DNA from 4 places in the Ruegeria sp. BG3 genome. Region 3 is predicted to be linked to each of the others. Evidence: riboswitches for the same ligand, from Rfam matches in the RefSeq annotation. Region 3 holds a riboswitch; each other region holds the start of a gene.
What was found. Region 3 has a riboswitch for cobalamin ahead of ACR0AI_RS11650 (DUF4198 domain-containing protein). Riboswitches for the same ligand answer to the same signal wherever they lie in the genome.

Region 1: it holds a riboswitch for cobalamin, as region 3 does, so the genes downstream of both, ACR0AI_RS09285 (DUF1636 family protein) here and ACR0AI_RS11650 (DUF4198 domain-containing protein) in region 3, are expected to answer to the same signal.
Region 2: it holds a riboswitch for cobalamin, as region 3 does, so the genes downstream of both, ACR0AI_RS05720 (DUF1636 domain-containing protein) here and ACR0AI_RS11650 (DUF4198 domain-containing protein) in region 3, are expected to answer to the same signal.
Region 4: it holds a riboswitch for cobalamin, as region 3 does, so the genes downstream of both, ACR0AI_RS17625 (aromatic ring-hydroxylating oxygenase subunit alpha) here and ACR0AI_RS11650 (DUF4198 domain-containing protein) in region 3, are expected to answer to the same signal.

What each region holds. Positions count from the first base shown of each region.
Region 1 covers NZ_JBQFTE010000005.1:41,461-48,788, forward strand. The annotation lists gene ACR0AI_RS09265 (carbohydrate kinase family protein) at 1-819, shown strand, start outside; gene ACR0AI_RS09270 (D-lyxose/D-mannose family sugar isomerase) at 838-1,503, shown strand; gene ACR0AI_RS09275 (hypothetical protein) at 1,624-1,836, shown strand; gene ACR0AI_RS09280 (hypothetical protein) at 1,842-2,330, shown strand; cobalamin riboswitch at 2,365-2,569, shown strand; gene ACR0AI_RS09285 (DUF1636 family protein) at 2,676-3,023, shown strand; gene ACR0AI_RS09290 (ABC transporter ATP-binding protein) at 3,020-3,796, shown strand; gene ACR0AI_RS09295 (ABC transporter substrate-binding protein) at 3,809-4,759, shown strand; gene ACR0AI_RS09300 (FecCD family ABC transporter permease) at 4,761-5,771, shown strand; gene ACR0AI_RS09305 (response regulator transcription factor) at 5,780-6,535, opposite strand; gene ACR0AI_RS09310 (GAF domain-containing sensor histidine kinase) at 6,508-7,328, opposite strand, start outside.
Region 2 covers NZ_JBQFTE010000002.1:415,638-422,965, forward strand. The annotation lists gene ACR0AI_RS05695 (HNH endonuclease family protein) at 1-251, opposite strand, end outside; gene ACR0AI_RS05700 (hypothetical protein) at 328-690, opposite strand; gene ACR0AI_RS05705 (hypothetical protein) at 1,166-1,873, shown strand; gene ACR0AI_RS05710 (hypothetical protein) at 2,286-2,447, opposite strand; gene ACR0AI_RS05715 (NAD(P)-dependent oxidoreductase) at 2,696-3,766, opposite strand; cobalamin riboswitch at 3,793-3,996, shown strand; gene ACR0AI_RS05720 (DUF1636 domain-containing protein) at 4,080-4,460, shown strand; gene cobW (cobalamin biosynthesis protein CobW) at 4,457-5,512, shown strand; gene cobN (cobaltochelatase subunit CobN) at 5,518-7,328, shown strand, end outside.
Region 3 covers NZ_JBQFTE010000006.1:247,959-255,286, reverse strand. The annotation lists gene ACR0AI_RS11670 (energy-coupling factor ABC transporter ATP-binding protein) at 1-567, opposite strand, end outside; gene cbiQ (cobalt ECF transporter T component CbiQ) at 564-1,346, opposite strand; gene ACR0AI_RS11660 (cobalt ABC transporter permease) at 1,346-1,924, opposite strand; gene cbiM (cobalt transporter CbiM) at 1,921-2,532, opposite strand; gene ACR0AI_RS11650 (DUF4198 domain-containing protein) at 2,539-3,324, opposite strand; cobalamin riboswitch at 3,453-3,654, opposite strand; gene ACR0AI_RS11645 (FKBP-type peptidyl-prolyl cis-trans isomerase) at 3,904-4,332, shown strand; gene ACR0AI_RS11640 (hypothetical protein) at 4,345-4,524, opposite strand; gene ACR0AI_RS11635 (enoyl-ACP reductase FabI) at 4,584-5,375, opposite strand; gene fabB (beta-ketoacyl-ACP synthase I) at 5,381-6,610, opposite strand; gene fabA (bifunctional 3-hydroxydecanoyl-ACP dehydratase/trans-2-decenoyl-ACP isomerase) at 6,658-7,167, opposite strand.
Region 4 covers NZ_JBQFTE010000011.1:100,440-107,767, reverse strand. The annotation lists gene ACR0AI_RS17635 (type I glutamate--ammonia ligase) at 1-1,111, shown strand, start outside; gene ACR0AI_RS17630 (GNAT family N-acetyltransferase) at 1,226-1,747, shown strand; cobalamin riboswitch at 1,867-2,070, shown strand; gene ACR0AI_RS17625 (aromatic ring-hydroxylating oxygenase subunit alpha) at 2,183-3,406, shown strand; gene ACR0AI_RS17620 (FAD-binding oxidoreductase) at 3,412-4,491, shown strand; gene ACR0AI_RS17615 (hypothetical protein) at 4,753-5,217, shown strand; gene rpsD (30S ribosomal protein S4) at 5,528-6,148, shown strand; gene ACR0AI_RS17605 (AraC family transcriptional regulator) at 6,206-7,093, opposite strand; gene ACR0AI_RS17600 (SDR family oxidoreductase) at 7,255-7,328, shown strand, end outside.

The sequences.
Region 1 (7,328 bases), on a different contig from region 3:
ATCGCTTTGGGCCGGTTGGGCGCGCCCGTTGGACTGCTGACCGGCCTGTCCTCGGATATGTTCGGGCAGCAATTGGCCGATGACCTGAGGGCCAGCCACGTGGACACGACACATGTGATTGCCTCGGACAGACCAACCACGCTGGCGTTTGTTCAACTGAAGGACGGCCACGCCACATACACGTTTGTCGACGAAAACACTGCGGGTCGGATGTTACGGGCCGAGGATATGCCGCGCCAACTCCCCGCGGTTTCAGCGCTGTACTTTGGTGGCATCAGCCTTGCCTGTGAGCCTTGCGCGGATGCCTATGCCGCGTTGGTGGCGCAACATGGCGCGAACTGTGCTGTGATGTTGGACCCCAATATCCGACCCGGTTTTATACAGGATCAGACCCGCTACCGCACGCGGTTGAACCAGATGATCGAACAGACCGATATCGTCAAAGTCTCGGATGAGGATCTGGACTGGATCATCCCCGGCCCGGAAAGCCACGATCAGAAAGTTCCCCTGCTGCTTCAAGCAGGCCCCTCTGCCGTCATCGTCACACGCGGGAGCGAGGGCGCCTCGGGTTATCTGGCCAACGGCACGTTTGTCTCAGTCCCTGTCAAACCGGTGCAAGTTGTGGATACGGTTGGCGCGGGGGACACGTTCAATGCAGGGGTTCTGGCCTCGCTGGAACAGGCTGGCCAGCTGACAAAGCCGGGCTTGAAAACACTGTCCCCGGATGCACTACGCGACGCTTTGACCTTGGGTGCAGAGGTGGCCGCTGTGACCGTCTCGCGCGCCGGAGCCAACCCGCCCTGGTCGCACGAATTATAGCCCTACGAAGAGTCCGAGATGAAACGATCCGAAATCAACCGTATCAAGACCGAAGCCCAGGCATTCATCAGTTCATTTGGTGCCGTTCTGCCGCCTTTCGCAGATTGGACACCTGAGCAAATGCGCAGCGCCGATGCCGACAGCATCCGCGCCCATGGGTTAGGATGGGATATCACCGACTACGGTCAGGGCAAGTTCGATGAGCTTGGGTTGTTCCTGTTCACCCTACGCAACGGCAACGTGAGCGATCTGAGTCGAGGGCGCGGTATGCTCTATGCTGAAAAGCTGCTGATCTCTCGCGACAAACAGCTGTCGCCGATGCACCGCCATATCGTCAAAGCCGAGGACATCATCAACCGAGGCGGCGGCGATCTGGTTATGGAAATCTATGCCTCGGACCCCGATGGCGGTATCGACCGCAATACCCCAGTCACTGTTCCCAGCGATGCCTGCCCTGTCACCATACGGCCCGGAGAGCATCTGCGCCTGAAGCCAGGTCAGAGCGTGACCTTGATGCCCGGCATCTGGCATGCCTTCTGGGCGGAAGGTGGGGATTGCTTGATTGGCGAAGTCTCAACCGTGAATGACGACCGGACGGACAACGTATTTGAAGACCCGATCCCCCGCTTTGCAACAATCGAAGAAGATGCATCACCGGATTTCCTGTTGGTTGCCGACTACTGACTTCATTAAGAATTTCGCGCTTGCATTTTCTGACTAATTTAGTCAGTTAACGGCTGACCCAGTCAGATTCAGTTGGAATCATCGCCCGGTCCCATTTTTGCGACCGAAAGATAACCTGACATGCGAAAATCCCACGCCGACCTGTTGGCCATGGACGCTGTTGCCAGTCGCCATGGCTGCGCATTGAAACCAAAACTGAGGCAGGCGATTGAGGCTGATCTCAGCTTTTCCGTCCGCGCTGCATCACCGCGTCTTGAAACGCCAGTTGATCCCAATACGCTTCCGCAAAACGTCCACCTATTGGCCGCGAAAGCCCTCGACCCCAAAAGGTAACGCGCATGAAACACTCGGCATTCAACCACACACTGCCCCGCGTCGAATTTGACGGTTTCGAACGCGGTTTGCTGCCTGTCATGCGGCACTTCATCCTCAGCTTCACAGAGCCGGAAACGCAGGCTTGGCAACATGCCTTTTCGGTAGCGACCGAGCGTTGGGGGCGCGATCAGGGGCTTGTTCTGGCGCATCTGGTCTTCAAGATTATCAAGGCCACGCTACACACCCGCCCTCTGGGTCTGGCCTTCAAAGACCCGCTTTGTGTTGAAACACGGCAAGAACTGACATGTGACGAGCACGCCCTGCTCCGGATGCTGCATCACATGCGCCGCGACGAAACTCCGGCAGCGCGCGATGCCTTGAATGATTTGACCGGAGACTACCCGGACGCCCATCTGATACAGGCCGGTTTGACCCTGGCCAGCCAGTTCCCGACAAATGGCGTCGGACCGGGCCAAAGCGCGCGCAGGCCAACCCTGCGCGTGGTCCGATAGCGCGATTCCGGCGCTTGACAACAGGAGCGTGAGCAGACTAGCTGCTCTGGATGGTTCCCGACGGCCTGTGCCTTAGGGATGAAAATGGGAATACGGTGCGGCCCAAGTGCCAATGCCGTGACTGCCCCCGCAACTGTAAGTGGAGAGCGACGCCACAAAACCACTGGCCCCTAAGGTCGGGAAGGTTGGCCGAGCAATGACCCGCAAGTCAGGAGACCTGCCATCACAGTTTAACCAACCCGGGGCGGGGTGTCCCGGAAGGAGGCTCGATGGCACATCTGCGTGCTGATGCAATTCATGGCTTTTGCCTTCACTTGGCTTTTATTCAAGTTGGCTACCCGTGCCATGGCTGATCATTTTGTCCTGATATGCGGCACCTGCACTGGGCCGATCCCCGCACATAAGGCGAAGGAAACGCTGGATAGCCAGCTGCCCGAGGGGTTCTCGACACACCTGATCGACTGTATGGCCGGGTGCGACCGACCTATGACGGTTGGGCTGCAGGCCAAGGGAAAGGCGCAATATCTGTTTGGCGACATTCAATCCCCCGCCGATCTGAGCGCTTTGGCTGAGTTCGCCCATCAATTCCGCGACAGCGAGGATGGCTGGACCAGCGCCTCGACCCGTCCCTTGGCGCTCTATACCAAAACCCTGTCGCGCATGCCCTGCCTGCCACCGGAGAACACGGCATGAGCTTTCTGGTCGCTGAAAACCTGGAATACTATGCCCTGAACGGCGATGTTCTGCTGCGCGACACCTCGTTCACGCTTGAGGAAGGCGCGATATTGGCCGTCGCTGGCCCGAACGGAGCTGGCAAGACGACGCTGCTCAACCTCTTGTGCGGCGTCGAAAAGCTGGCACTGGGGGATGTGCGCATTCAGGGGCAAAGCCTGCGGAAACTGTCGTCGCTGGAGCGGGCCAGACGGATTGCCGTTGTCGGTCAGCAAGAAATGCCCGACGGGCGGCTGCAACTGCGCGATTATGTGGCCCTTGGGCAAATCCCGATCAAGGCCGACAAATCCGCCGAAGCTCTTAAGACGGACCTGCAGCGCGTATTGGACACCACCGAACTGTCCCATCTGGCCGGCAAACAGATGGCAAAACTGTCCGGCGGAGAGCGCCAGCGTGCTCATATCGCACGGGCTTTGGCGCAGAACCCCTCGCTGCTGTTTTTGGACGAACCCACCAATCATCTCGACCCTGATGCCAAAGGGCACATGCTGTCTCTGGTCGCCGAGTTGGGCGTGACGGTTGTGATGATCGTCCACGATCTGGTCATGATCCCCGAATTCGCCAGCCACGTGGCCCTGATGAAGAACGCGCAACTGACGGCCTTTGGCCCGGTCTCCGAAGTTCTGACGCCAGACCGCGTGCGCGAGACTTTTGGTGTTGACTATCTGTGTTTCCAGCACGAAGGACGCGTGATCCCCGCGCTAGACATCCGAAAACGAAAGCTTTCATCTTAACAGGAGAGATTGATGAAACAGAAACTCTTGTCCGCTGCGGTTCTAAGCGCACTGGCAAGCGGCGCTGCCGCGCAAGAGATCACCGTCGACAATTGCGGTGAACCTCTGGTGTTCGACAGCAAGCCCGAGCGGATCGTGGTTCATGACATGAACATGACCGACATGGCCTTTGCGTTGGGTCTTCAGGACAGCATCGTTGGTCTGACCGGCATCACCGGCTGGTACAAAACTAGCCCCGATTTCGACGCGCAGCGCGGTGACATTCCCGAGCTCGCCCCGAAATACCCGACGGTCGAGAACCTCGTCGCAGTCGAACCCGACATGTTCTTCGCCGGGTGGTACTACGGTATGAAGCCCGGCGGTGACGTTACCCCCAACACGCTGGAGCCCTTTGGCATCAAGACCATGGTGCTGACCGAAAGCTGCATCCACCTTAACAAAGACCGTCCCGAAGCCAGCATGGATCTGCTGTTTGACGACGTTCTGCGTCTGGGCAATGTCATGCAGGTCGAGGACAAAGCGACCGCGCTGGTCTCGGGCTGGAAAGACCAACTGGCCGCGATCGAGGCCAAAACCACCGATCTGGAAAAACCCCGGGTCTTCCTGCTGGACGGCCCGGCTGATGCGCCCTTTACCGCAGGCAAATATGCCATTCCCGACGCGATGATCGCAGCGGCTGGCGGCGTCAACGTTACCCATGACATGGACACTAGCTGGGGCCGCACCTCGTGGGAGGCTGTCGCCGCCTCGAACCCCGAATTCCTTGTCCTGCTGGACTATCAAACCGGCAACGGCGCGGCGGATACGTTCAAGTTCCTTCAGGAACATCCGGTGATGTCGCAGACCGATGCGGTCAAGAACGAGCGCTGGATCGGCCTGCGCTACGAAGAGCTGACACCGGGACCGGCAAACATCGAAGCGATCGAGAAGATGGCAACGGCGATGCACCGGGGAAACAGCTGAGATGACGAAGACGGGCCAGGCGGTCCTGCTGGGGGCGGTCATTCTGACCGCCCTTTTGCTGCTGTCGACGATCTACGGCACCACTCCGATCCCCTTGGCCGAGGTTTTCACCGCGATTGGGCTGGGTACTGGCGTAACTGAGGGCGATATGTCCCCTTTGCACCGGATCGTCTTTGACCTGCGCCTGCCCCGCGCGTTGTTTGCGGCGGTGATTGGGGCCGGGCTGGGTGTTGTCGGGGTCGTTTTGCAGACGACAACGCGCAATGACCTGGCTGACCCGTTTCTGTTTGGCCTCTCGTCCGGGGCCGCTGCGGGCGCCGTTCTGGTCATCACTGTAACAGGCGATGTTCTGGGCATCTGGACCCTGCCGCTGGCGGCGTTTTGCGGGGGCCTGATCGCGTCCGGCATTGTTCTGGCCCTGGTTCAGAGCCTACGTACCAGCGCGCCGGAAAAGCTGATCCTTGCAGGCCTGGCTGTGTCTTTCCTGTTTTCGGCCATCACCAACTATCTGATCTTCGCCGGCGACAGCCGCGCCGCGCATTCCGTCATTTTCTGGATGCTAGGCGGCCTTGGTCTGGCCCGGTGGGAGACCTTTCCACTTGTCGTGCTAGGGCTGACCCTGATCCTGGGCTATTCCCTCTATCGCAGCCGCTGGCTCGACGCGCTTCTGACGGGGGATTTTACGGCCTCAACACTGGGTATTCCAGTGCAAGGCCTGCGGTTTCGGATGTTTCTGGTCGCCGCCTTGGCCACGGCCAGCTTTGTGTCGGTGGCAGGCGTGATTGGCTTCGTCGGCCTGATGGTCCCGCATATCGCCCGAGGCATCGCGGGAACGCTCCACCGCAATCTCTTGATCACATCCGCCGTCGTCGGGGCCATCCTGCTGACGCTTTCAGACATTCTGTCACGGCTGCTTCTGGCCCCGCAGGAACTGCCGGTGGGGATCGTCACGACCTCGATCGGGTCGCTGTTTGTGTTCCTCTACCTGTTCAAATCCTCACGATCTGACTAACACGACCTTCATCCCAGGTTTTGCCGACGTTCAAGCCAGCTGCCCAGCTCTTTTTCCGCCGAAAAGATGCTCTCTCGGTTCAGTATCTGAGAGGTCATGGCCTTTGAAACCGCCCGGACACGTTTGTTGATCGCGATATCGCTGGCATCCACCGGCAGATCGCCCACATCCAGTTTTTCATAGATCGACAGCAGCCGGTTCTGCACCGTCCTCAGAGCCAGCTTGCGACGCAGCGCGATGGTCTTGTCGGGCAAACCAAGGGCGAGATCGGATAGGATTGCCAGCTCAACCTCCGTCAGCGCCTCACCCGAGCGGCTCTGTTCGCGTTGGATCTGGTGGATTTCCCGGTCCACCATGATCTGCGCCTCGATCAGAACGGCGCGCAGGGCCAGATGCATGCGTGAGGGGCTGGCCGTTTTCAAAACATAGCCGTAGGCGGCCTCTTTCGGAACGATACGCGCGATGCCGCGCAGGTAGGCCTCGTCCGAGTAGTTGGACCAGAACAAAATGCGGGTTGCAGGTCGTTCAGACCAAATGGTCCGCGCGGCTTCGATTCCGTTGCGCTCTTTCATGCGCAGGTCCATGACAATGGCTTCAACACCGTTCTGCCGGGCCTGCTCTTCCCCTTCCCAGCCGTTCGAGGCGAGGCTCAGATCGGTCACCTCGGGCAAGGCATCCTGAACCAACTCCCGCAGGTAATTCGCGTGCATTGCATCGTCTTCGACCAGCAGAACCTTCATGCCAACACCTCGGTTTTCGGGCATTCAGAAGCCGGTAGACAGACCGTAATCTCGGTCCCGCCATTGTAGCGGATGTCAAACTTCGCCGCGATAAGTCGTGCGCGGGTTCGCATATGCGTCAACCCGCCCGAGGCTTGCCGGATTTCAATCGCCCCCATGCTGCGCCCATTGTCCCGCACGCGAAGGTGCAGCCCGTCCTGACATACAATCTCGACCTCGATCCGACTGGCCGAGGCGTGTCGGACCGCGTTGTTGATCGCCTCTTGTGCGATACGGAACAAGGCGATGCGCTTGGTTTGCGGCAGCTGGTCGACCATCCCGCCGGACAGGTCACGCACGTCAATCTCGACCCCTTCATCCGGGTCAATCGCGCGTTCAAGATGGGTTCGCACGGCGTGCTGAAAACCGAACAGCTCCAGCAGGGACGGAATCGAAGTGTCGATGATCTCACGCAATCCCTGAATGCAGTTCCTCATACTGCTGCGCAGCCCGTCCAGATCCTGAGGCGTTTCGCACCGTTCCAAATCCCGGCTGATCCGCGTCATGTCGGCCAGAGTTTGATCGTGCAGATCCATCCCGATCCGTTGGCGTTCCAGCTCTAGCGCATCTGTCAGGCTGAGGGCCCCAAGCCGCAACCCCTCTTCCCGCGCCTGCACCTCGGTCCGCATGATCGCCTCACGCCGAGCCTGTTCATTCGCACGTAGAGCATAAAAATACGGGGCCAGAATATCCGCAATATTGCGCACCTGTTCGACGGCCTGTTCATCATAGAAATCGAGCTTTTGGGATGAACAGTTCAACGACCCGATGGTGCGGC
Region 2 (7,328 bases), on a different contig from region 3:
CCACCATCAATCGGAAAATTAGGATCACAGCACATATTGTATGCCAGACGAACCGCCGAAACCTTGCGGCCTTGGTAGAGTAGTTTCGGGCGGGGCGCGGTTTCATTCTCATTGGTCCAGCCCTGCCAGATCATGCAATCGTCTTTTACGCCAAACACATCATGTCGTTCGCGTTTGAGCATGCACATGTTCTTGAACTTGTTTTTGCTCGGTCCTCTGCGCAGAACTTCAGGCATCTCAGAGATATACATTTTAGTCCTTTTCTACCTACCACTTGGGGATGCGCGGTTCATATTGCGGCTTGCGCCTTTCGGCGATACGGGGGGCTTAACCCCACGCCACGGCAGCGGGAGATGTGCCACATGCTTCTAGACGTCCTGCCAAAGCAATTAGTTTACCTTTTGTCGCAGCAATCTCTCCTTCCAAATCGGCACCTGAAAGGCTGGAGACCGGTACGCCAATCAAAAAAACGCCCAAAGCATCGCCAGTTACGGCGTTTTTTTGCGCCGCCACCAGTGTGGGAACTTTTGCCGCTTCTTGTTTGTATAAATTTGCAGCGCGGGAACACGATACATCGCCATAAGTATCACCCATGGAAACAGGCGCGATTGCCCCCGGCTGTTGTGCGCAGGCGGTTGTGAGCAGAGTCCCACACACAGCAAATACTGGAATTGTCTTTTTGATCTTCATCGCTTAGTTCTCCTTTCCTTCAAGCTGGAAATAAGAACTATGCTAAATACTTGCATTTGAATTTCTGCCAAAAAAGTAGGGAGTTAACGGTTTTTTGGCTTAGCTGAACAAATACATTCGAATCTCGCCATGTATTTCACATGGTGATCAGATTTCGTTTGCTGAACAAGCGTCTGGGAAACCGTTTTGCTCCAATTTGAGAACCCCGCTATGATGTTCGCAGCTATCATCGGACGCATTCTGGTCATTTCACTGACACCGGGTTGGTCAGCAATACTCAGGATGGCCACTCTTATCAGAGCCGCGATATTGTTCACCAGCTTTGACAACAGCCCGCCTGACCATCGCGCAGTGGCATGTATTGCCTATGTTCGAGATGTCGCCACCAACGTAATTTTTAGGCGTTCCAGTGAGGCCGAATTGCATAGACGGGCCGGGACTAAGAACAAATACTGGAAACGCTGCGAAGCAACGTGTGGAAGATCACCTCCACCACAAGACCGTCATCTGTAAGTTGAGCGGAGAGTGGGCCTATGATCGTTGGGTATCTGCTTATCAAACTGCTGCCGACGAAGGCGAAACGTTGGCAATGAGCAATCTAGCCGAAATGCTCATGTCGGCAGGTTTCTTAAAGGAAGCTCAGATTGAGCTTCAACGCGCAAATGACCAAGAAGCTCACAAGAACGTCGCGAAATCGCAAGTGAGACTCGACTCGATTCCGTTGGATGAAGAAGAAGACAAAGCAAAAAAGTTGGATGGGGCACCTGAACTAAGCCAATTTCTTTCAGCGGTTGGTCATTGTATCTGGCAGCCCAGCCCTACTGAAATTGGCCGCGTTTGGATAGATGGTGGCGTCTCGCTTGCAGTTAGCAAGGAAAATGATCGTGTCACAGCATCTGGTAGCTATGAAAAAACGGATGCAGAGAATGCTCTTACAGCTTCAGTGACAGACACTCAAGAGAAGCCAAAGGACACATACGACGTTACAATTAACGGCCGATTCGTCGGTTCGGTATTGTTAGGAGAGTATTCTTCGAAACGCCGAGGAAAAACCCGACAACCTCTAGGTTGGTTTGACTTCGCAGAGAGCAAGAAAGAGCTTATCGCGATTTATGATCCCGCACGCCAAGTTCTGAGTTGTATGATCGGCAAAGAAATAAAGGAGTTAGAAGTTCGAGATTGAACCCAATCAAGTCGAGTAAGGCAATGCGACATCGCCGACTATCACGAACGTCCAGATAGCTGTTTTTGAAAAAACGGACTCTGCGCAGTGCTTCCGTCAGTGGAGCATTGCGCTGCGAGTACTGGCAATACCTACCTAGTATCCAGACTCACTGCCCTCGCGCTGTTCATAGACTGCTTGAGATTGGCCTCTGCTCGGTATTCTTTGCTTTGGCTTTAAAACAATGGTGCCAATACGGCCGGAGAACCCCACAAAGTCTTCCTCTGAGTGCTTTCACTGGATGATGAAATGGAACCGAACCACCATCTTTTCATTTTTGCGGTTCCCAATCCTTTAGCGCGTTGTCAAGTAGTGTCAGTTCGCGTTCTTCCATTAGGGCGGTATAGCTGATCCGAATTCATCCGACCGGGCGTCATGCGGCGTTCTCCGCATCTTTGAGATACTTCTCAATCGCCCAGCGACTGATCGTTGCCAGCGACACGCCCTTGCTCTTTGCAACGGTGTCGATCTGACGCTCAGTTTCCGGCTTCATTGGAACCGTCACACGGTCCGTGGAATCTAATCCTCTGGCCATTTCATTCTCCTAACTTGGTACCCACAAGTTATGAGAACTTTTCACACTATAATAATGAAAAATCCGATATAGTTGTTTATCTATAAGGAGTTAGACTATGGACGTAGAAGCTATTTATCGTGAAGAAATCCGGACCTTGATCCGTGAACAGTTAGATCCGGCAAATTGCAAATCTGTGTACACCGGTTCGATTCCGGTACTCGCCTCCACATCCCCTTCCTCTTAATACCATCTCCGGAAATCAGTTTTCAGGAGGAACGCCCCTGAGGCACAACCTCGTACCCTGGTTCTTCCGGCTCATCGTCTTGCATTTCCGTAGGAAAACCCGGTGCGCGGATGTCCAAACCCGTGGCCTCTTCCAGGCGTTTGATGATGTTTGGCGAAAGCTCACGCTCGCCAAACCGGGCGATGCCGTCTTCAAAAATCTTGATCATTACCGGATTGATTTCCAGCGGAACACCGGCGCGGTCGGCGACGTCCTGAAACAGGCCGATATCCTTTTTCACCAAATCCATCGTAAACGAAATATCGCGCGAGCCGTTCAGGATCACCTGGCTTTCGGTTTCGTGCACGAACGAGGTTCCTGACGAAATCTTAATGGCCTCATAGGTGGTGTTCAAATCCATCCCGGCGGCCTTGGCGGTAACCAACGCTTCAGCACAAGTGATCAGGTTGGCTGTGGCCAGATAGTTGGTCAGCACCTTAAGAACCGAGGCTGAGCCGAGCTTTCCGGTGTGCAGAACGCGCCGCCCCATGGTCGTAAGGAAGGGCAGAATGCGTTCGAAGGTGTCGCGATCGCAGCCAGCGAAGATCGAGATATTGCCGGTCGCCGCGCGGTGGCAGCCACCCGAGACAGGGCAATCGACGGCGGCCCCTCCGCGCTCCAGAACCAATGCCCCCAACCGCTTGACCTCAGCCTCGTCGGTGGTGGACATCTCCATCCAGATCTTACCGGGGCCAACCTCAGGCAGCATCTCTTGCATCACCGCGTCCGAGGCCGCAGGCGACGGTAGGCAGGTGATCACGGCATCGCAATCGCGCATCATCTGGGCCGGGTTTTCAGCCGCTTTGGCGCCTTGCGCGACAAAGGCCTCGACCAGATCGGAACTCAGGTCATGAACTGTCAGATCGATTCCATTGCGCAGCAATGACCCCGACAGCTTGCCACCCACATTCCCAAGCCCGATAAAACCTACTTTCATGGATTTCGCCTCCGTTTGCGATTTGAGGCCATGCGACCATGCATCAGCGCCATGTTCATGCCGCCTAGCGACGCTGGCAGGTCGCTTTTCAACGTGCCGCAGCGGTCTGGGCTGCATCGCGCTTGACAAGCTGCGGGTGCGTGCCGCATGAGCCTCGTGTTGGTGTCTGTGAGAACAGATGAAAAGGGAATGCGTCAACGGGTTTTCCGCCAAACGCAGCCGCCCCCGCGACCGTGACCGGAGAGGGTGCCCAAGCCACTGGCGCAAAGCCGGGAAGGCGGGACATCCGACAGAGGACGCCTCTGACATCCGCAAGCCGGGAGACCTGCCAGCGCCCGAAGATGAAACCGGACGGGGTGTTCCGGTGTCGGGTCAAGGGACCCGCATGAAACCCCGTCCCCCACGATGAGGATTTGGGGGGATGAGAGACATGACCGAGACCGCTCCGGTCGAATTGCTGGTTTGCACCACCTGTCGTCGCGGGCTGCCCGTTGAAGACGATGCGCAACGCCCCGGCACCCTATTGCACAAGGCGCTTGAGCAGGCGGACCTGCCGGAAGGGATTACCCTTAAAGCCGTGGAATGCTTGTCGAACTGCAACGAGGGCTGCTCCATCGTGCTGCGCGGCGGCCCGGATCGCTGGACCTTCGTTTATGAACATCTGAACGAAACAGACCATGTCGACGTGATCGTTGACGGCGCCACCAAGTACCTCGCGACCGAGGACGGCTTGGTCAAATGGCGCGAACGCCCCGAACATTTCCGCAAAAACTGCGCAGCCCGCATTCCCCCGATTGGAGCCCTGAAATGAGCAACTTGGAAAAACTCCCCGTCACCGTGATCACTGGCTTCTTGGGCTCGGGCAAAACCACGCTCGTGAAGCACCTGATGCAGAACCCGCAGGGCAAGCGTCTGGCCGTGGTGGTCAATGAGTTCGGCGATGTCGGCGTCGATGGCGATATCCTGAAATCCTGCGCGATCCCGGATTGTCCGGCGGAAAACATCATGGAACTGGCGAACGGCTGCATCTGCTGCACTGTGGCCGATGATTTCATCCCGACCATCGAAGCCCTTATGGCGCTGGAGCCGCGCCCCGATCACATCCTGATCGAAACCTCGGGCCTCGCCCTGCCCAAGCCGCTGCTGAAGGCGTTCGACTGGCCCGATATCCGATCAAAAATCACCGTTGATGGCGTCATCGCGTTGGCCGATGCTGAGGCCGTCGCAGATGGGCGCTTTGCTCCGAATGTCGAAGCCGTGGACGCTCAGCGCCTGGCCGACGACTCGATCGACCATGAAACACCCCTATCCGAGGTGTTTGAGGATCAGATTTCCTGCGCCGACATCATCCTGCTGACCAAGCCTGATCTGGCCGGTCCCGAAGGCGTGGCCAAAGCGAAAGAGATCATCGCCGCCGAGGCCCCTCGCCCGCTTCCCGTTGTCGAAGTGGCCGAAGGCGCCGTGGATGTGCGCGTCGTTCTGGGTCTTGAGGCCGCAGCCGAGGATGACATGGACGCTCGCCCGTCGCATCACGATGGTCACCACGATCACGAGCACGACGATTTCGAAAGTATCATCGTTGATCTGCCGGAACAGTCCGATCCTTCCGATCTGGTCGCCAAGATCGAGCGTCTGGCCAATGAACTGAACATCCTACGCGTAAAAGGCTATGCCGCCGTTCAAGGCAAGCCTATGCGCCTGCTGGTTCAGGCCGTGGGTGCTCGTGTGCGTCACCAGTATGACCGTCCGTGGGAGCCCGGTGAAGACCGCCGCTCGCGTATGGTGGTGATCGCCGAACATGACGACATCAGAGAAGCAGAAATCCGCGATATCCTCGCTGGTGTCACCGAGGCCGCTGAGTAAGACCAATGCACGTCGTCTTCCGCGAAAGCCACGGGTTAGAAGAAACAGAAACCCCAACCGATCTGGGCCAGAGCCCGGCGGATTTGGTGGTGCTGTCCTTCTCGGACAGCGACCTTGGCGCTTTCGCGGCAGGCTGGCACCGTGGTGGCGGGCCAGAGGGGCGGATGCCGACCCTGCGACTGGCCAATCTGACGGCGCTGAAACACCCTCTGTCCGTCGACACATACGTGGAACAGACGCTTGAGGGCGCCAAGGGCATTCTGATCCGCCTGATTGGTGGCGTGCCTTACTGGGCCTACGGGTTGCAGCAAGTTCTGTCGCTGGCGCAGGCCAAGGGGATCGCGTTGGCCGTCCTTCCCGCCGACGGGCGTGAGGATACGCGGCTGGATGAGTATTCAACCCTGCCCGTCTCGACCCTGCGCCGTCTGGCACATCTTTGCGACACCGGCGGTGAAGTCGCGGCACAGGCCGCCTTGGCGCAGATGGCATTGGCGGCGGGGCTCTACGCCGGCCCTGTTATGGGGGCCAAGACCCTGCCCGAATCCGGCGCGTGGTGCCCTGTGCGCGGCGTGATCCCAGTTGATACAGCCTTTGCGGGCGACGCAAAACGTATCGTCATCACCTTCTATCGCGCCTATCTGACCTCGGCGGATACGGCCCCTGTCGCCGCCGTGATCCGCAGCTTGCGGGATCGCGGGTTTCAGGCCGTGGGCCTCTTTGCCCCCTCGCTCAAAGCACCTGCTGCCGCTGAATGGCTGCGTGACAACATCGTCGCTTTGAAGCCTTCGGCGATCATCAACGCCACCTCTTTCTCGGGCAAAGGCGCATCGGGAACGTCCCCTCTCGACGCAGCAGGCGTGCCGGTATTTCAGATGGCCCTCGCCACATCCCGCCGCAAGGCTTGGGCCGAGGCGGAACGCGGCCTTTCCCCCGCCGATCTCGCCATGCATGTGGTGTTGCCCGAAGTCGACGGACGCATTTCGGCGGGCATCGCCTCGTTCAAGGAACCGGGCAAGCGTGATCCGCATCTGGAATATTCCCGCTTTGCCCACCGGGCCGAGCAAGAGCGGATCGAAGCGATTATCGACCGCGTCACCGGCTGGCTAACCCTGCATGACAAGCCCAAGGCGGATCAGGTGCCCGCGCTGGTGCTGTCGACCTATCCCGGCAAAGACTGGCAAATGGCGCATGCGGTGGGCCTCGACGCACTGGCCTCGGCCGAGGCGATGCTGACCGATCTTCAGGCCGAGGGCTACAGAACCGCGCCGGCTGAGCCGATTGCGGAAACCCTGCTGGACGCGCGCATTTCGTGGCCTCTGGAAGATTACAAGGCAGCCCTAGCTGACTTGCCCGAGCAACTGCGCGCCGATCTCCAAACCGTTTGGGGCAAGCCCGAAGACGACCCGGATTTTACTGAAGGCGCGTTCCACTTCTCCGCCCTGCGCCGAGGCAACGCGCTCGTTGCTCTACAGCCCGAACGCGGCACACCCGAACTGCGCGATGACGACTATCACGACCTGTCTCGCACCCCGCGTCACAGCTACGTCGCCTTCTATCTGTGGCTGCGCAAGGGGCTGGGCGCAGACGCTTTGATCCATATCGGCGCGCATGGCACTCTGGAATGGCTTCCGGGCAAGTCCGTTGCTCTGTCGGCGAATTGCTGGCCCGAGGCGCTGATCCGCGACTTGCCAGTGATCTACCCTTTCATAGTCAATGACCCGGGCGAGGCCGCGCAGGCCAAGCGTCGGATCGGGGCTGTCACGCTGGGCCATATCCCGCCCCCGATGAAGGAAAGCGGCACCCCGGATCGCATGGT
Region 3 (7,328 bases):
AAGGATAGCCTGAGGCAGCGACTGAAGGATCTCGAGCAATCGCGCCTCGTTCTTGGTGTCCAGCGCATTGGTCGGTTCATCCAGCAGCAGGGCTTGCGGCTCCATCGACAACACAGTTGCCAGCGTGATCAGGCGTTTTTCGCCGCCTGATAGCTTATGCGTGGTCCGATCCTTCAGATGCATGAGGTCGAGATCACCCAATACTCGATCCACAATTGCTAAGGCCTCGGCGCGCGTCTTGCCGAGGTTCAACGGACCAAAGGCAATGTCCTCGGCCACGGTGGGGCAGAACAGCTGGTCGTCGGGGTCCTGAAAGACAAGCCCGATATGGCGGCGCACTTCATGGAAATCTGCCTCAGCCTGTCTTGGTTTGCCAAAAACGGACACCGCACCCGAAGACGGCCGCTGCAACCCAAGTGTGATATGCAGAAGCGTGGATTTCCCAGCCCCGTTCGGGCCGGTCAATGACAGGCGTTGTCCGGCCTCCAGCCGCAGGTTTGCGCCGTTCAGAACCGGTGCTTGTCCGGGATAGGCAAAGCAGATGTCGTCCAGCGCGATAAGTGTCATGCGAATTCCACTAGGATCAGGGCTAGGCAAAGGGCTCCAAACCCGGCAGCGAAGACAATATCTCGTCGGGTGAGGCTATAGTCTTGCAGCAACAGCATCTTGCCTGAAAACCCCCGACATTTCATCGCGCCGAGGATGCGCTCGGACCGTTCGATTGCCCGGACCAGCATCATCCCGACCAGGTAGCCGAAGCTACGGTAGGTGTGCCAGTTGGTGCCGGGGCGGAAGCCTCGGACTTTCATCGCGGCGCGGAGGCGTTGATATTCCTCATGTAGGACATCGATGTAGCGGATGGTGAACATCAAAAGATGCACGAGTGTTTCCGGGCAGCGCAGCCGGTGCAGGGCGTGGCCCAGAGTGACAGGCTCCATTGTGCCGACCAGAACCATTACGGTCAGGATCACGGCGTTGGCGGTCAGCGCGATTTCCACAGCTTTCCAGAGCCCCTGCCAGCTGGCTGGAAACCCCCAGATGGTAAACATCGGGTCGCCGGGCATCGTGAAGGGCAGGAGGACCAGCATGAAGATGATGAAACTGTCCATCATCGCCATCCGCTTGAGCGTTTTGCGCCAAGGCAGTCGGGATAGCACCAGTAGAGCCAGCGCGATCATCAACGCCGCCGCAAGCGCGGGCAGGGAGGATAGGGAGACCACAACGACCGCAAACAAAACAGACATGACGATGCGCACGCGCGGATCAAGCGAGGTAATCAACCCTTGTTGACCGATCGTGCCAGCCTCGGCCAGCGTCCGTTCCTGTGGTTCCAGTACGTGTGCCATCAGCCTGCGAGTTTCCTCCGCGCCGCGAGGTAGAAGCCCAGCCCGAAGAGGCCAAAGATGTATCCGATGCCGCCCAGAATGGTCTGGAGGTCGTTATGTTCGCGATAGGCGGCGATTTCCCGGCGCAGGGGGCGTATTTCGTCACGAACGGCTGCTGCGATAGCTTGACGCTCCTTATCACTGAGAGAGGCCACTGTGACGCCCTCCGAGGAGGGCGTAGGCGTGGGTGACGCTGCAGGCTTGTTCTTGATGGCGACGCCCATGATCTTGGCAACGTCATCGGCGGGCATGGTGACCTCGGCCACGTGACCGGCGCCGAGGTCGGCAAAGAAGGTATGGGCGACGGCTGTGGTGGGCGTGTAGATGAAGAACCCGTCTGCGTTGGTCGTGGCCCGGCCCAGCTCGACCCCGTTTGGATCGGTCACGACAACCTCGGTATCGGTCGCCATGGTGCCGTTGGAGAAGCCGATTTCCCCTTCGATCGCATCGCTGGATGCAAAAACACCGGCAATCACCTTGTGGGCCAACGCGGGCAGAGGGGCCGCGCATAGGGCCAGGATGAGGGCAATCTTTCTCATGTGGCGGGCCTTGTCAGGAACAGTTCAGGTTTGACTTTTCGTGCCAGTAGAACGGCAAATCCGGTCAGAACGGCCTCGATGATCATCACGGGGATATGCGCAAAGAAGACCAGCTTGGCAGCGGGGAGGAATTCGTCCCCTGACAGGGCCAGTGAGATGCCCACCATGACGGTCGTGGCCGCAATGGCAAAGGCGCCGCCTATGCCGCCCCAGATCGCGCCATGAACAGGTGAGCCGCGACCGATCAGGGGTCGGAACAGCAGCCCCGCCAGTACGGCCGGAAAGGCGATGTTGAGCGTGTTGATCCCCAGTACCGTCAGCCCGCCGAAGCCGAAGAAAACGGCTTGCAGGAGCAGGCCCACAAACAGGGCCGGGAAGGCGGCCCAGCCGAGCAGCAGCCCGGCCAGACCGTTGAGGATCAGATGCACCGACGACGGCCCGATCGGAACATGGATCAGCGAGGCCACGAAGAAACTGGCCGCCAGCACCCCTGCTGTGGGGATGCGGTCCAGATCCAGCGACCTGAGGCCCATTGCGACCCCACCAGCGGCGGCAACGGCTCCGCCGATGACGACCGGGTTGGACAGGGCTCCGTCGACGATGTGCATCGGGGGTTACTCCATGTCCCAGGCGCGGATCCAAATCACCGCGTCCTGGCTCAGCTCTTTGCCTTCATGTTCGGTTTCAGGACCAGCACCGAGGGCGGCAAAGCCCCAGTAACCAGCTTTCGGCACACCGAAGGAAAAATAGCCATTGGCGTCAGAAATTGCGACAACAGCACCACCCGGCATCGGCGAAACGGTAGGCTCGGACGAGGCTTGGTTGTCAAAACTGGGCTTGGCGGCCATGTATTCGATCTCGATCTCAGCGCCGGCAACCGGTTCGCCATTTGCCAGAACCTGACCGGTGAAGGTCGAGCCAGCGATGATGTTGTAGGGCTTGTGCAGAGGCACGATCTCGGTCGCCAGACCCGCGGGGTTCATCCAGTCGGTCGGCAGTTCGTTGCGGTTCAGGAACGCCTTCGTGATCTGTTGGATATAGATATCCTCGGCCTCTTCGTAATAGGGCTGAGGCACCGTGACCATCACGTAGTCGCCCGAACGCTTGACCGGAACAGATCCCTGAAAGGCCGCGCCTTCGTTTTCGGGGCTCGAAAACCGGATGGGCTCCAGCGTGTCCAGCAGGTCGGTCTTTTCGCCATTGTGGATCACGTAGAATTCCTGCGGCTTTTCCAGATCCATGACATGGCCGTTTTCAAACGGGTGCCAGAAGATCAGCTTGACCGGCACGTCGCCCGGCGCCTCGATCAGTGTGTCGGTGGTGTATTCCAGCAGAAAATGTGCGTGCGCCATCGCTGGAATCGCCAGCGCAGCCGCAGCCGTGCAAAATAGTTTCTTCACAAGGTCTTTCCTTAGTCCTTCGTGCCAACCCCGGCACGTTTCTTGCTTGATATCGGGGCGAACGAGACCATGTACCCGAAATAAGGGCATCGGCCCAATGCACACCCCGGCATCGGTGACACACCCCTTCCGAGGGTGCATATCCGGCAGGTCTCCTGACTTGCGGGTCAAAGCATCGGGCTGGCCTTCCCGGGTGGAACCCAGTGGCGTGTCAGCCCTGCTCACCGCCTACAGTTGCGGGGGCAGTTGCGGCATTGGGTGGATCAGAATTCCCCGCACCGCATTCCCTTTTCTCCGGGCGAACCCGGAACCGGACATGAAGACGCTGATGGCAGAGATTCCCATCACCGGTCAATCTCTATTTAAGACTGTAGCGATAACATCTTGTCGATAGGATCGGATGTTCCTGTTCTGCCCGCTCGGTATTGAAGGCGCGCGTGTAAGCGACGACCAGAGGACGCGCACGCCTGCACCGTAATCTGGACATCAGAATCAGATGCATGCATCCTGCACTGCGTCAGACTCCGGCGTGGCGCGCTTGTGTTCGGCGCCTAATTTCCCACAAGCCCCGGAGGCCCAATGTCTGAGATCAAACAAGGCGACACAGTTCGCATCCACTATACCGGCACGCTGTTGGACGAGACCGTCTTTGACAGCTCAGACGGGCGCGATCCGTTAGAGTTTGTTGTCGGTTCGGGCCAGATCATACCCGGCCTGGACAGCGCGATGCCAGGATTGGCGGTTGGCGACAAGAAGCGGGTCGAGATTGCCTGTGTCGACGCCTATGGTCCGATCAACCCGGCGATGCGGCAGGACATCCCGCGTGAGGGTATTCCGGATGACATCCCACTAGAGCCGGGAACCCAGTTGCAGATGCAGACCCCGGACGGTCAGGCGCTGCCGGTAACGGTTGTCGAGGCGAACGAGGCCACGGTGACGCTAGACGCCAATCACCCGCTGGCTGGTCAGGACCTGATTTTCGATATTGAGGTTGTCTCGGTGAACTGAAGGCTTGGGGTTTTAGCCCCAAAGCCCGTCAAGCGCTGCACGGACCTGCGGTTGCGTGAAGAACACGAACAACACCAGCAATGTGGTGAGCGTCAAAAGCAGAACACGGGCGCGGGGGCTTAGAAATCCCGTTTTCCGTTTGGTCTGGGTGCCGCGCGTATTGCTGGCAAGGATCTGGTCAGTTTTGCTCATGCCCATATCCCTGACGCCGAAAGATGGTCAAATCTTGGCGGCGTCAGGGAAAGATATGGTCACATGAAATCCGGCTGTGGCATTCCAAGCACGTGGAAACCGCCATCCACGCGGATGATCTCGCCCGAGGTGCATGCCCCGGCGTCCGAGGTCAGGTAAACCGCTGTGCCGCCAACGGCCTCAAGCGTAGCGTTCGAGCGCATCGGCGCATTCTGGTCGCAGAACTTGTAGGTCTTGCGCGCACCGCCGATTGCAGCCCCGGCCAGGGTCTTCATCGGACCGGGCGAGATTGCGTTCACACGGATGCCTTCGGGGCCGAGGTCGTTGGCCAGATAGCGTGTCGCCGATTCCAGAGCGGCTTTGGCAACGCCCATAACGTTGTAATTCGGAACTACACGATTCGAGCCTTGGTAGGTCAGCGTCAGCAGCGAGCCACCATTGTCCTTCATCAGCGGATAGGCACGGCGGGCGACCTCGATGAACGAGTAGGCCGACACATCCATCGAGTGCTTGAAATTGGCTCGTGTGGTGTTCAGGAACCGACCCGTCAGCTCGTTCTTGTCCGAATAGGCGATTGCATGGACAACAAAGTCGATGGTTGGCCAGCGTTCACCCAACTCGCCAAAGGCGCGGTCCAGCGAGGCGTCATCGGTGACATCCGCATCCACCATGAAGTCGCTGCCGAGGCTTTCCGCCAACGGCTGCAGACGTTTCCCGAACGCATCGCCCTGATAGGTGAAAGCCAGCTCAGCCCCTGCTTCGTGCATCGCTTTCGAGATACCCCAGGCAATCGACCGGTCATTGGCGACACCCATGATCAGGCCGCGTTTCCCTTTTAGAACTTCCGACATCTCGTTCACCCGTTATACTTTGACAGGATCATGGATCCGTTCGTGCCACCAAAGCCGAAGCTGTTGGTCATGACCGAATCCAAACCTGCATTTTCAACCACTTGAGTTGCAATTTCACCGGGCTGGATGCCTTCGGCTAGTGTGTCGACATTGATCGACGGTGTTATGAAATCATTGTCCAGCATGAGCAGGCAGAAGATCGCCTCGAGCGCGCCAGCCGCGCCCTGTGCGTGCCCGGTCATCGACTTGGTGGATGAGATCGGGGGCACCTGACCTTCGCCGAAGATGCGACGCACGGCTTCAACTTCGCCCACATCTCCGACCGGGGTCGAGGTGCCGTGCGCGTTGATGTAACCAACCTTGCGGCCTTCTGGCAGGGTCGACAGAGCCAGACGCATCGCGCGCTCACCGCCTTCGCCGGACGGCGCCACCATGTCATGACCGTCCGAGGTCGCAGCATAGCCGGTCACCTCGGCGTAGATCTTGGCACCGCGCGCCAGCGCATGGTCCAGATCCTCAAGCACGACAATGCCGCCGCCACCCGAAATCACGAAGCCGTCGCGGTCCTGATCGAACGCGCGCGATGCTTTCTGCGGAGTGTCGTTATACTTGGACGACATCGCGCCCATCGCGTCGAACAGGCAGGACAGGGTCCAGTCCAGCTCCTCGCCGCCACCTGCGAACATCACGTTCTGTTTGCCCAGCATGATCTGTTCCGCCGCGTTGCCGATGCAATGCAGAGAGGTCGAGCAGGCCGAGGTGATCGAGTAATTGATACCCTTGATCTTATAGGCGGTGGCAAGGTTCGCGGAAATCGTGGAGCACATGCATTTCGGCACGGCAAAAGGCCCGATCCGCTTGGTGGCGCCGTTCTTCAGCACCGTCTGGTGCGCGGTCAGCATCGCGCTGGTGGACGGTCCGCCAGAACCAGCGACTAGTCCGGTGCGCGGATTGACGACCTGATCCTCGGTCAGCCCCGAATCTGCAATAGCCTGTCCCATCGCGATATGCGCGTAGGCCGCACCCGGTCCCATGAAACGCAGGGTACGTTTGTCAACGTGTTCGGACACGTCAATCTTGAGCGACCCGGCGATCTGGCTGCGAAAGCCATGTTCGACCATCTGCTCATTGGCCTCGATGCCGGATTTACCTGCTTTGAGCGAGGCGAGAACCTCTTCGGCATTGTTCCCGATCGAGGAGACGATCCCCAAACCGGTGACGACGACGCGACGCATATGCGTTCTCCTGTGTTCCGTTCCTGTTGGCGTAATGTCCGCTGGCGTCAGCTTTCGGACAGTGCAACCTTCATATCTTTGACTTGGTAAATCACTTCACCATCCGCTTCGACACGGCCATCCGCGACCCCCATGGTCAGACGGCGTGTCTGTACGGCTTTGGTAAAATCAACATAATAGGTCAGCATCTTACGGTCCGGACGCACCATGCCGGTTAGCTTGACTTCGCCCACGCCCAACGCATAGCCGCGCCCCTGCCAGCCGCGCCAGCCCAGGTTGAAGCCCGTCAGCTGCCACAGACCATCCAGACCCAAGCAGCCCGGCATGATCGGGTTGCCGGGGAAATGGCAGTCAAAGAACCAAAGATCAGGCGTGATGTCGAATTCTGCGACAACATGGCCTTTGCCATGGGCGCCTCCGTCACCCGAAACGTCGGTGATCCGGTCCATCATCAGCATCGGAGGGGCAGGCAATTGCGCATTGCCGGGGCCAAAAAGTTCGCCTCGCGCGCATTTCAGCAGATCCTCTTTGTCAAAACTGCTTGGGAATTGGGCCATTCTTGCCGCCTCTTCTGCCTTGGGTCCGTTCATTACATTTGGCCTCACCTAGCACCCGTATGCAAGGTCCTGCAAGAGCGGCGGTCAGATGATGTTGCGTCCCGACGGTCTTTGCGAATGAATTTCATTTGAAATTGGTATCCCTGCGCCCCTATATATAA
Region 4 (7,328 bases), on a different contig from region 3:
CGCCACGGCCGAGGCAAAGGTCGAGTTCGGCGAAGACTCCGGCCTGCACTTCCTTATGGGCGATATCGTCACTCTGGACGGAGACCCTTGGGACTTCTGCACGCGCAGTTTGTTGAGGGCGGCGCTGGAGCGGCTGTACAAGGTCTCAGGAGCAAATTTGCTGGCTGCATTCGAGCATGAGTTCCAGCTGAAAGATCCGCCAAGTCAGGCCAACGAAGCCTATGGCCATCGGGGCTTTGGCCTGCAGCGTGATCTGTGCGAGACCTTGATCAACGCGATTTCTCAGGTCGGTCTGAAGCCGGATTCGATCATGAAGGAATATGGGCCAAACCAATATGAGGTCGTCATCGGCCCCGAGCTGGGTGTTCGCGCGGCGGACGCGGCCATCATGGTACGCGAACTGACCTATGCGACTGCGCAGGCCTATGGCGAGCGGGCCACCTATACCCCTATTCGCGATGTCGCGAGCGTTGGGAATGGGGTCCATATCCACATGAGCTTTGTGGATGATCAGCGCGCGCCGCTGACCTACGCCGAAGACGGGCCGTGCGGCATGTCGGACCTGACGAGCGCTTTCGCCGCCGGAGTTCTGAAATATCTTGATGCGATCTTGGCCCTGACTGCGCCTTCGGTGATCTCGTATGAACGCCTGACACCCCATCGTTGGTCTGCGGCTTTCAACAATCTGGGTTTCCGCGACCGCGAGGCTTCCTTGCGGATTTGTCCGGTAACCGCAAAAGACCCGGCCTCGATCACGGGGCAGTTCAACATCGAATACCGTGCGGCGGATGCTGCAGCTTCGCCTCATCTGGCGCTTGCGGCGGTTGTCATGGCTGGGGCGCAGGGGATCGAAGAGGGGCTACCCGCGCCCATTCCAACCGAGGAAGATCTTTCGCTGTTGGACGTCGCAGAACTGAACCAAAGGGGGCTGGTGCGCTTGCCTCAGACCTTGGAAGACGCGCTAGACCGGTTCGTTTCCAACCCGGTTGTCACCGGTTGGTTCCCCAAAGGCTTCGCTGAGGTGTATCAAGCGCACAAGCAATCCGAGATCGCGACAACCGAACATCTGGACACAGACGCACGCTGCCGATTGTACGAAGAAACATATTGACCTGAGCGGCTGGTCTTGCCGAAGCTCGCCAAATGCGACATCTGGGGCGTCGGTCGGGTAGTTTCGCGCCGTATGACGCGGCGCAGGCTGTTTAGCTCAGGATAGGGATGGATCATGGACCGTTCAGAAACCGATGCCATCTTGAATGTGCATAGGCTGGCTTTTGGCGAAGCAGAAGGTGACGAAATCGCTCAACTCGCCGAAGATCTCCTTGAGTATCCGGAAACGATTTCAATCAGCGTAAGGCGTGAGGGGCAGATCGCGGGCAATGTCATGTTCACCCCGTTTGTCTTCCAGGATCACCCGGACGTTAAATGCTGTCTTCTGGCGCCCTGCGGTGTCTCGCCCGAGCATCAAGGTCTCGGTGTTGGCAGAGAGATGATGGAGACGAGCATCAACCACTTGAGATCCATTGGAACAGACGCTGTCTTCGTGTTTGGCGTTCCGACTTTCTATCCCCGATTTGGGTTTGTCCCTACCGACAAAGAGACGCCATATCCGGACCTTCTGACGATCCCCGAGGCATGGATGGCGCTAGAGCTTACCGCAGGATATGTTGAAAAGCTGGGGGGCAAGACACTTGCGATTGCGCCCTTTATGCACTCGCATTTGTGGGACACATCGCAGCACGGGTGAATTCCGTTTTTTTGTTCTTGTCTCAAAACGCAGCCCTGTTTCAGGTTTCCATTTTTGCAGACCATGTCTGTTTTGTTTCTGGAAATGTCGCAAGGCTTTCAGCCACGAGTCCTTCTCCGAGTAGGTTGCGCATGTGAGGTGCTGCTGTCTGATTCTCAGATGGCAGAGAATTGGGAAGCCGGTGCAATTCCGGCGCTGCCCCCGCAACGGTAAGGAAGGTCAGGTTCGACAGGTGACCACTGGGACGAGGATCCCGGGAAGGTGTCGAAACCGGGCGCAAGCCCCTTTCAAGTCCGGAAACCAGCCTTGCATATATGTCAAACTGCGGGTGGCGGTGGGGGCACAAGTTTCGGACGTGATCCTCGCACGGCTCCGGACTGGCCTCTGGTGTCATCTGCCCAAGCTAAGCCGCGGGGCGCGGCAGGAGAGCCAGAAGTGAGCAACGTTCAAAGCCTGTTGGCGCGTCGAAACCCGGCCTATGCCCTTGAGCAGGCGTTCTATACCGATCCAGATGTCTTTGAGGCCGATCTTGAGGCCATCCACTACCGAGATTGGCTATTTGCCATTCCGGCATGTGAGCTGGTTAAGACTGGCGACTATGTGACCTACACTGTGGGCGCATATCGCGTGATCATCGTGCGCGGTGCTGACAATCAGATCCGGGCTTTCCACAACACCTGCCGCCATCGCGGGTCGATCATCTGCAAAGCGGCTAAGGGGAACTCGCCCAAACTGGTCTGCCCCTACCACCAGTGGACCTATGAGCTTGATGGCTCATTGCTGTGGGCCCGTGATATGGGGCCGGATTTCGACCCCAAACAACACGGGCTGAAAACCGTTCACTGCCGGGAATTGGCTGGGCTGGTCTATATCTGTCTTGCAGATGAAGCGCCTGATTTCGACACCTTCGCCAACAAGGCGCGCCCCTATTTGGAACCGCATGATCTGAGCAACGCCAAAGTCGCTTTTGAAAGCACGATCATCGAGAACGGCAATTGGAAGCTGGTTTGGGAAAACAACCGTGAGTGCTATCACTGCGGTGGCAACCACCCTTCGCTGTGCCGGACCTTCCCTGATGATCCTTCGGTGACCGGTATCGAAGGGGGTGAAACCCCGGCCTTCATGCAAACTCACTTCGACCGGTGTGAGGCCGCAGGCATGCCGTCTCAGTTCTATCTGCATGATGACGGGCAATACCGTCTGGCGCGCATGCCGCTGAAGGAAGGGGCGGAAAGCTATACTCTGGACGGCAAATCCGCGGTGCGCCGCTTTTTGGGCCGTTCGCCCTTTGCGGATGCGGGGACGTTGTTGAAGTTCCACTATCCCAGCACGTGGAACCACTTCCTAGCCGATCACTCGATTGTCTTCCGGATCACGCCGGTCAGCCCGACCGAGACCGAAGTCACCACGAAATGGCTGGTCAACAAGGACGCGGTCGAAGGGGTCGACTACGACGTCAAGCGCCTGACCGAGGTCTGGATGGCCACCAATGACGAAGATCGCCGTGTGGTGGAAGACAACCAGATGGGCATCAACAGCCCGGCCTATGTGCCGGGACCGTATTCAGGGATCCAGGAATCCGGTGTTCTGCAATTCACCGATTGGTATTGCAGCACCCTGGCGCGCCACCTGGCACCTGACATGATGGCGGCGGAGTGACGGAGATGAAAGACCTGAACGCTGTTGCCTCGGTCTGGCAGGATGACGAGACGCTGGAATGCGTCTCGGTCGTGCCCGAGACGCCAAACACCGCCAGCTTTACGTTCCGCGCCCCTTCTGGGGCCTTGTTCGCCTATCATCCCGGTCAATTCCTGACGCTGGAAATTCCGGCACCGGGGCAGCCGGGGGGCGTTGTGCATCGGACCTATACGATCTCGTCCTCCCCGTCGCGCCCTCGGTCCATCACAATCACGGCCAAGGCGCAGCCCGACAGCATCGGCACGCGTTGGATGCTGGACAACCTGCAGCCGGGTATGCGGATGCGAGCGATTGGCCCGGCAGGTCTGTTCACCAATGCGGAAAGCGCCGCCCCCAAATATCTGTTCATCTCGGCGGGCTCGGGCATCACGCCGATGATGTCCATGACGACCTGTATGTGGGACGAAGGCCGCGATTTGGATGTCGTGTTCATCAACTGCGCCAAACGTCCGTCCGAGATCATCTTCCGCCAACGGTTGGAGCAGATGGCAAGCCGGACGCCGGGTTTGGATTTGAAGTTTGTTGTGGAGGAAGCTGACCGCTACAGCCCCTGGACCGGCTACCAGGGTCAGTTCAACCAGCTTATGCTGGGCCTCATGGCCCCAGACTATCTGGACCGTGAGGTCTATTGCTGCGGTCCCGAGCCGTTCATGCAGGCTGTCCGTGACGCTCTGGCGGGTCTTGGCTTTGATATGGACAACTATCATCAGGAAAGCTTTGGAGCCCCGGTTAAGACCGAAGCAGATCAGCCCGATCTGGATGATATCGTTCCTGACGATGACAGCGCCGCCGAAATCGTGTTTGCGAGTTCGGGTGTCACCGCCAAAGTTGCCGAGACGGATACGGTTCTGGCCGCCGCACGTGCGGTCGGGTTGAACATTGCCTCGGGCTGTACGTTTGGCGTTTGCGGCACCTGCAAGGTCAAGAAGACCTCGGGTGAGGTTCACATGGTCCACAACGGCGGTATCTCCGAGGATGACATCGCAGCAGGCTACATTCTGGCATGCTGTTCGAACCCGATCGGCAAGGTCGAAGTTGAGGTGTAAACGGGAAGTCTCAGGCTGAAACTGCAGGACAGCTACGGCCGCCTGCGGTTCCAGATTTTAAAATATTATTATTGATCTCAGATACTTATCGCCCCTATACGCGCTTCGGGAAGTTTGGGTAGCACAGGTTTGCTCACGGATAGTTGATTCTATTCGGCAACATTCACGTGTTTGCTCAAATTCTGTCTCTTTTCCGCCGGAATCTCCCCTGATAAAGCGGGTTGAGTACTGGGTGGGGTGTTGATAAGTGCGAGCAGGTATATGAGAGCCGGATATAACGGTCGTGTAGCCATTTTATGGAATCAAACCGAGCTTGATGGGCTTGAGGCAGCGCCTTTGGCCTTTTTGGCGGTCGGGTCCGCTTGGTCCTGGCGTGGTCAGGCTCTGATGTTGGGCGAAGTGGCCGAGCAAAATCTTGAGCAACTGGGACATATGGGTGCGACTGCTGTGCGCACCCGCGACGCGTTCTCGGCCCCGCAAGAGATTTCGGGCGAGTATTGCGGTACGGTCACATTGACCAATGGGGCGCAACGCTTTTCGGCAGATTTGGTTATCACCGATGACGAACAATGGCCAACTCTGGTGTTTAACACTGGCTGTCCGCCTCGGGATCAGGATTTCTGGATCAGCGAAGTAACGCATGCCGGTGCTGACCTGCAGAGCGTACCGCAGCCGACCGCAAAGGTGGTGGCCTTTCCAGGAAAATCCGCGCCGGGTTACTTTTAATAGGTTTGGTTACCTAGCTGGAGCTGGACCCGTTAGCCTAAAAACCCTTCAAGAATTTTGAGCAGTGCCGTCGGGACGTGTTGACTCTGACAGTTCCGCAGATATAAGCGCGGCTTCATTGGTGTTGGTGGCCCCCGCAAGGGGATGCCTGTCATGGGGGAAACCTCAAGAGGACAACGCCCTTTATAACCCGGCACCACGCCTGGTCTGAACTGGAACTGCCCGGTCCGAGCGGAGACGCTATTTCGGCCCGAAAAGTGGGAACCGGTTTTCGGATCAAGCTGAAATGCCACTTTAAAGGAGATCAGCCGTGACCAAACGCACGTCTGCCAAGTACAAAATCGACCGCCGGATGGGCGAAAACATCTGGGGTCGTCCGAAATCCCCGGTCAACCGTCGTGAATATGGCCCCGGCCAGCACGGCCAGCGCCGCAAGGGCAAACTGTCGGACTTCGGTCTGCAGCTGCGCGCCAAGCAGAAGCTGAAAGGCTACTATGGCGACCTGACTGAGAAGCAATTCCGTCGCATCTACGCCGAAGCTGAGCGAGTAAAAGGCGACACCGGTGAAAACCTGATTGGTCTGCTGGAGCGCCGTCTGGACGCCGTTGTATACCGCGCCAAGTTCGTACCGACCGTCTTTGCTGCACGTCAGTTCGTGAACCACGGCCACGTCAAAGTGAACGGCAAGCGGGTCAACATCCCGTCCTACCGTGTCAAAGAAGGCGACGTGATCGAAGTGCGTGACAAGTCCAAGCAACTGGCAGTTGTTCTGGAAGCTGTTGCTCTGGCCGAGCGTGATGTTCCTGACTACATCGACGCCGACCACTCGAAAATGACCGCGACCTTCGTACGCGCACCGGGCCTGAGCGATGTGCCTTACCCAGTCATGATGGAACCGAACCTGGTTGTCGAATTCTACGCGAAGAACTAATCTTCGCTCACATTCCAGATTACAAAGGCCGCGCTTTCAGCGCGGCCTTTTTAGTTTCTAAGCTATGCATTTTGACCCGATGTCCCGACGAGGTGGCACTCCGAATTTGCGCGAGTATTCCCGACTAAACTGGGTCGGGCTTTCATAGCCAACCTCAAAAGCTGCTTGCGACACACTGAGCGAACCGTGCGACAATAGCCTGCGGGCTTCCAGCAGCCTGAGGTCTTTTTGGTACTGTAGTGGAGAGGTGGCTGTTACCGTTTTGAAATGGGCGTGAAAGGCAGAAACGCTCATGCCAGCGCTTTGTGCCAGATCGCAGACGGGCAGGGCTGTTCGAAAATCCGCGCGGATGATGTCGATGGCGCGCGCGATACGGCTGGCGGCACTGTCGCGCCATAGCATTTGCCGCAGCATGCCACCGTGATCTGCCTGTAGGAGTCGGTAGTGGATTTCACGGCTGATCATCGGTGCGAGAATTTTTGCATCCGTAGGGTTTTGACTGGCGTGAAACAGGCGAGTCATAGCGTCAATCAGATCGGGCGAGGCTTTTGATGCAGCAAGGCTTCGGGCTGTTTCGATTTGAGCAGGCTCTGAACCGATACTGTCATAGAGGCCGCGTAAGATGGTTAAGTCCAGCGAGAATACGAGACCGACATAGGGCTTTTCCCGACTTGCTTCGGTGACGGCGGCCAAAACCGGAAGGGAATGGCTGACGATCAGAGAGTCGCCTGCTCCGAAGTGAACAAGGCGATCGCCGATACGTGTTTCTTTCTTCCCCTGTAGAACTAGGCAGACAATCGGTTCATACACCTGTGCTTCGATTGATTTCGTTTTGACATCATGAAGCAGGCCAAAACCGTCCAGTGCAGTGGGGTAGAAAGCAGCATCTTCTGCCTGTCCGCCCACAGCTTCGCAGATTTTTTCAACTAAATCATGTTGTGTCATGGTATCCCCACTGCCTCATTCAGCATATTTTGCGCAAGAGGTCAGTGCTAGCCAGAATCCTGACGGCCAGAGAATTAGGCAGATATTGAGGAGAATTCGGCAGGCGTATCGCAGTTTTCTAACCTATCTAGTGGTAAGGCTAACAATTGCGGAGAATGACCATGGCACAGACTATCCTCATAACTGGCGCTTCATCTGGTATTGGCAGAGTTACGGCCGAACTGTTTCATAGGCA